Regions from separate parts of the Clostridium sp. NSJ-145 genome, predicted to be linked through region 1. Evidence: predicted binding sites of a transcription regulator. Region 1 holds the regulator's gene; each other region holds the start of a gene.
What was found. The regulator HrcA, encoded in region 1, represses chaperone genes, less so after heat shock. The targets are predictions, from matches to a motif close to TGTTAGCACTCNNNNNNNNNGAGTGCTAACA.
Positions count from the first base shown of each region.

Region 1 (2,286 bases):
AAATATTGATAATATTGAAGAATATATAAGTAAAATTAACTCTGGCATAGAAGTATATGAAGAGAAGTATATTAATTCTGAAGAAGATGAAATAGAAGAATTTATATTTATGGGATTAAGAATGAATAAAGGAATAAGTATTAAGGAATTCGAGGAAAGATTTAATATGTCAGTAGAGAGTATATATGAAAAAGTCTTAGAGAAAAATATAAAGAATGGTTTCTTAAAGAAAGAAAACGGTAGAATATACCTAACATCAATAGGGATGGACTTTTCTAATAATGTAATGGCAGAATTTATATTAGACAAATAAATGAAATGGTAGTAAATGAAAGAAAAATAAAGGAAATAAGAGATAAACTTGAAAAAATAAAAAGTTATAAAAAATATTCTGAAAATTTAACGTAATATGAAATTGACAAAAAAGCTAAAGAATAATATATTGTTAATGTAGTCATTAGCACTCGAACTTAATGAGTGCTAACAATAGGAGTGGTGTTATGGCTATTGATGAAAGAAAAATAAAAATATTACAAGCCATCATTAATGACTATATTATGACAGGTGAACCTGTTGGATCAAGAACGATAGCTAAGAAATATAACTTAGGAGTAGGATCTGCAACTATTAGAAATGAGATGGCGGATCTAGAAGAAATGGGTTACTTAGAGCAACCCCATACATCTTCAGGGAGAATACCTTCAAGTAAGGGATACAGACTATATGTAGATAGGTTAATGGAGAAGGCTCAGTTAAGTAAAGAGGAAGAATTAAAGATTAAAGAATATATAATTAATTCTGCTATGTACGAAGTAGATAAAATATTAAAAGAAGCCTGTGTATTACTTTCTGAACTTACAAATTTAACATGTATAGTGCAAACACCTTCAATGAAGAGAAGCTATATTAAATCTATTCAGCTTATAAAAATAGATGAATCAAATTTAATTTCAGTTATTGTTACAGATAGTGGAGTAATTAAAAATCATAGAATTAAAATTAGTAATATGCCACCTAGTGATAAATTAGCTAGAATTAATGATGTTTTAAATAGTAAATTGAAGAATTTGACGATTGAAGCAATTAATTTAGAAGTTATAAATGAAGTTAAAAAAGAACTAGCAGGATTTGATGATTTATTTAATGCTATACTTCCAGCTTTATATGAAAGTTTAAATAGCAGCGATAAAGAAGAATTAGTGGTAGAAGGAACTACAAATTTATTTAATTACCCTGAATATAATGATATTGAAAAAGCTAAAGAGATGATTCAACTTATAAGTAACAAGGATTGTGTAATAGAGTTGTTAGAGCCAGATGGTGATATAACTGTAAGAATTGGTGATGAAAACTATATTCCTGAAGCTAAAGAATGTTCTGTAATAACAGCAGAGTATACATTAGGAGGTAGAGCAATAGGAAGTATAGGACTGATAGGTCCTAGAAGAATTAATTATTCTAAGGTGCTTTCTATAATGGCTCAAGTGATGAAGGAATTAAATAAAAGTCTTAAAAATCAAAGTCTTGATTAATGATTGTTGAGGTGTAGTAATGGAAGAGAAAAGAGAGTTAGAACAAGATGAAGTTCTTGAAGAGGTTAAAGAAAAAGAAACTAATGAAGAGATAGTTGAAGAAGTAGAAGACACTACAGAAGAAGTAGTGGAAGAAAATAATGAAGAGGATACACTATCTATGGTAAGAAAGTTAAAAGATGAAAAAAAGAAACTTGATAATGAACTTAATACATTAAAAGATAGATTAATGAGACTATCGGCTGAGTATGATAACTTTAGAAAAAGAACAAGTAAAGAAAAAGAAGGTATTTATACAGATGCTTGTGTTGATGTATTAAAGGAATTAGTACCTGTTTTAGATAATCTTGAAAGAGCTATTGCTGTAGATGGTAGCGTTGAAGACCTTAAAAAAGGTATAGAAATGACTATAAAAGGATTCCAATCATCTTTAGAAAAATTAGGTGTTGAAGAAATAGATACTACTTCAGGATTTGATCCAAACTTTCATCAAGCAGTAATGCATGTTCAAGATGAAAATTTTGAAAAGAATTCAGTAGCAGAAGTATTCTTAAAAGGATATAAAAGAAATGACAAGATAATTAGATATACTATGGTAAAAGTAGCAAACTAATTTAATTTTATAAAAGTAAATAAGATTCTAAATTATAGATAGATTTCGAGGAGGAAATTATTATGGGAAAAATTATAGGTATTGATTTAGGTACAACAAATTCATGTGTAGCCGTTATGGAAGGTGGAGAACCAGTAGTTA
Region 1 covers NZ_JAJNOS010000012.1:90,760-93,045, forward strand. The annotation lists gene hemW (radical SAM family heme chaperone HemW) at 1-313, shown strand, start outside; gene hrcA (heat-inducible transcriptional repressor HrcA) at 501-1,532, shown strand; gene grpE (nucleotide exchange factor GrpE) at 1,552-2,145, shown strand; gene dnaK (molecular chaperone DnaK) at 2,208-2,286, shown strand, end outside.

Region 2 (2,286 bases), on a different contig from region 1:
CTGTTGTAAATGATGCTAACTGTATGGTTATAGGTGAACAATGGGTAGGAAAAGGCAGAGGTTATAAAAATATTGTAGGAGTTACTATAGGTACAGGGGTTGGAGGAGGAATTATTGTAGACTCTAAGATACTTCTTGGCAGTATAGGAATTGCAGGTGAACTAGGTCATTTTTCTATAAATTCAGAAGGAAAAAAGTGTACTTGTGGAAATATAGGATGTTATGAACAATATGCTTCTACAACGGCTTTAATAAAAATAGTTAGAGATAAATTTGAAGAGTTAGATATTCTTTCATTTAAAAAAGAAGATTTAAATGGGAAGGTTATTTTTGAAGAAGTATCAAGAGGAAATAAAAAGCTTCAAGAAATATTAGATGAATGGATTATTAATATTGGAAAAGGATTAGTAAGTCTAGTTCATATATTTAATCCTGAAATTATTATAATTGGTGGAGGGGTTAGTAAACAAGAAGAATTTTTTATAAAACCTCTAAGGAAATATGTATTAGAAAATGTGATGAAGAGGTTTGGAGAAAATTTAAGATTAGAAGCTGCAGAACTAGGTAATAATGCAGGATTAGTAGGAGCTGTATACTATAATATTCAGCAATAAATGCATGTAAAGATTTATTATTTTTAAGAATATCATATATATTTAATATAAAGTAGAAAAGAAAATTTTATAGCTCATAGTTATAGACAAAGAGGAAAGTAGTTTATAATTATGGCTATATTTTTTATCTATTAATATTAAATATAAATTTTTATTACTGTTCATACGATATAAAATTTTTATAGTAAATGTAGGTTAGTTAAAGTAAAAATAGGAGCTTATTAATTACATGTATAATTCTTAGCTTTTTGATGTTAATTTTAAGAAATAAATAAATACGACTTTTTTTGAGAAAATACTGTCAAATTAGATAGATTGACAATAAATTGAAAAAATGATATAACATAAATTGTGATTAGCACTCAGCTAAGTAGAGTGCTAATAAAAATATCTTTACAGTAGAAGGGGAGATTTAAATTGGAAAAGAAGCAATTTAAAGCAGAATCAAAGAGATTATTAGATATTGTTATTAACTCTATTTATACACATAGAGAGATATTTTTAAGAGAGTTAATATCGAATGCAAGTGATGCTATTGATAAAATTTATTATAAAAGTTTAAGTGACAGTTCGCTTACATTTAATAAAGAAGATTATTTTATTAAAATAACACAAGATAAAGAAGCTAAGACATTAACAATATCTGATACAGGTATTGGTATGACAAAAGAAGACTTAGAAGAAAACTTAGGAACTATAGCAAAAAGTGGATCTCTTAAGTTTAAAGAAGAAAATGAAATAAAAGATGGGTATGATATAATTGGTCAATTCGGTGTAGGATTCTACTCAGCATTCTTAGTTGCAGATAAAGTTACTGTAATAACAAAAGCTTTTGGAAGTGATAAAGCTTATAAATGGGAATCAGAAGGCGTTGATGGATATTCAATAGAAGATGCTACAAAAGATTCATATGGTACAGATATAATATTACATCTTAAAGAAAACACTGAAGATGAAAATTTTGATGAATACTTAAATGAATATAGAATAAAATCATTAATCAAGAAGTATTCTGACTTTATAAGATATCCAATTAAGTTAGACGTAACTAAGTCAAAGCTTAAAGAAGGTTCAGAAAGTGATTATGAAGAGTATAAAGAAGAAGAAACTGTAAATAGTATGGTTCCAATCTGGAGAAGAAACAAATCTGAGCTTACAGACGAAGATTACAACAACTTCTATATGGAAAAAAGATTTGGTTTTGATAAACCATTAAAACATATCCATATAAGTGTTGATGGTATGGTAAGCTATAATTCAATTCTTTATATTCCAGAAAACTTACCATTTAACTATTACACTAAAGACTATGAAAAGGGCTTAGAGCTTTATTCAAATGGTGTATTAATAATGGAGAAATGTGGAGACCTTTTACCAGATTACTTTGGATTTGTTAAAGGTATTGTAGATTCACAAGATTTATCTCTTAATATCTCAAGAGAATTATTACAACATGATAGACAATTAAAGCGTATTGCTAAGAACATAAATAATAAAATTAAAAATGAATTAGAAAATATGCTTAAAAATGATAGAGAGTCTTATGATAAGTTCTATAAGACATTTGGAAGACAATTAAAATTTGGTGTTTATGAGGAATTCGGTGCTAATAAGGAAACTCTACAAGATTTAATAATGTTCTATTCTTCAAAAGAAAAGAAGATGGTTACTT
Region 2 covers NZ_JAJNOS010000016.1:69,307-71,592, reverse strand. The annotation lists gene LQE93_RS13930 (ROK family protein) at 1-614, shown strand, start outside; gene htpG (molecular chaperone HtpG) at 1,032-2,286, shown strand, end outside.
Region 2: htpG (molecular chaperone HtpG) is a predicted target of HrcA. The motif match lies at 968-998, and genes of this name have one in related genera.

Region 3 (2,286 bases), on a different contig from region 1:
GAAGTATTTCTTGTATATTAGAAATCTTCTTATCAGTTATTAAGATAAGTGGATTATCTAAAACAGCTTCCATTTTTTCTGTATCAGTTACCATATAAGCTGATACATATCCTCTATCAAATTGCATACCTTCAACTACTTCTAGTTCAGTACCCATTGATTTAGATTCTTCTACAGTTATAACGCCCTCGTTACCTACTGTTTCCATAGCATCTGCTATAAGATTACCTATTTCATCATCTGCAGCTGATATAGCAGCAACTCTAGCTATATCTTCTTTACCATTTACAGGCTTAGAACTATTTTTAATTTCTTCTACTGCAACATCAACAGCTTTTTTTATACCATTTCTAAGTAATATTGGATTTGCTCCTGCAGTTACGTTCTTTAACCCTTCTCTTATAATAGCTTGAGCTAAAAGAGTAGCTGTAGTTGTACCATCCCCTGCAACATCGTTAGTTTTAGTTGCAACTTCTTTAACTAATTGAGCTCCCATATTTTCATATGGATCTTCTAATTCTATTTCTCTTGCAATTGATACACCATCGTTAGTTATAAGTGGTGAACCAAATTTTTTATCTAATACTACATTTCTTCCTTTAGGTCCTAAAGTAACTTTTACTGTATCAGCTAGCTTATCAACACCAGCTTGCATAGCTCTTCTTGCTTCTTCTCCAAATTGAATCATCTTTGCCATCTCTCAAAAACCTCCCTATTCAACTATAGCTAAAATATCATCTTGTTTTAATATTGTGTATTCTTCTCCGTCAACCTTAACTTCTGTTCCTGCATATTTAGAATATAATACTTTATCTCCAACTTTAACTTCCATTTCTATTCTCTTACCTTCATGAACAGCTCCTGGTCCTACAGCCATAACTTCAGCTTCTTGTGGTCTTTCTTTCGCTGTACCTGATAAAACTATTCCACTCTTCGTTGTAGTCTCAGCTTCTAATTTTTTAATTACTACTCTATCACCTAATGGTTTTATATTCATCTTACTTCCTCCTAAAAATATACTTTTATTTTTAGCACTCACCATTATTGAGTGCTAACAACTTATATTTATAATATATCTTTTTAGTCTAAATCTTTCAACAACTACTTTTTATATTATTACCTTAATATGGTTAAATATTACCAATTAGAACTATTTATTTTATTATAACTCATTTTTTCATTCATTCTTATAACTTTTCAAACTATTACAAAAATATAAGAGGAACTGAAATTTTCAATTCCTCTTATGTTGCTATTCTCTCTCAAGATTTATATCTTCAAACTCACTTAATGTACTATTCTTAAGAACAGCCTTAATTGTAGTTCTATTATTAATCTTAGTAAAAGCTCCTCTTGCTCTAAGTGGTGGCACTATTGTTCCAGCACCATTTATACATCCACCTTCACACATCATACCTTCTATAAAATTTCCTTGTAATTTACCCATTTTAGCAAGATTCATGGTTTTCTTACAATCTAATCCTGAAACTTGAACTGGTTTAAATTCTGCCTTACATCCACTATCAGATACATAGTTTTGTATAGCTGCTGTAAGTCCTCCAGCCATACCAAATCCTCTTCCAAATATTGAAGCATCATTAACATTTTCGTCTTCCATATCAAAAGGATTTACATCAAAGGCTTCAAATAAAGCTAATAACTCTTCAAAGGTTAATACATAATCTACTGCCTCACTTACTCCTAATCTAACTGCTTCTCCTTTTTTAGCCGTGCATGGTCCAACAAATACTACCTTAGCATCTGGTTCTTTGCTCTTGATATATCTTGCAGTTGCTACCATAGGAGATACTGTTTTTGATATTCTATCTTTTTCACTTGGGTTGATTTTTTCTATAAAGCTTAGGAATCCTGGACAGCAAGAGTTAGTCATATACTTATCTCCTCTTTCCATTCTTTCTACAAATTCATTACTTTCATGAACTGTAACAGCATCAGCCCCTAAAGCTGCTTCAACCATATCTTCAAATCCTAAAGCTTTAAAAGCATTTCTTATCTTACCATAATTCATAGTTGGTCCAAATTGTCCTGTTATAGCTGGTGCTACTACTGCATACATCTTTCTATGTCTTCCCAATCTCTTAGCAACAGGAACTATTAAACTCTTATCTGATATAGCTCCAAAAGGACATGATCTCATACAAGATCCACAGTTTACACATATCTCTTCCTTTATAATAGCTCTTCTATCTTCTTCATTTATATCTAAAGCACCTGTAGGACATGACTTCTTACATGGTCTCATAACTTCAGATATAGCATCATAAG
Region 3 covers NZ_JAJNOS010000008.1:139,143-141,428, reverse strand. The annotation lists gene groL (chaperonin GroEL) at 1-697, opposite strand, end outside; gene groES (co-chaperone GroES) at 713-997, opposite strand; gene LQE93_RS09015 (4Fe-4S dicluster domain-containing protein) at 1,253-2,286, opposite strand, start outside.
Region 3: groES (co-chaperone GroES) is a predicted target of HrcA. The motif match lies at 1,027-1,057, and genes of this name have one in related genera.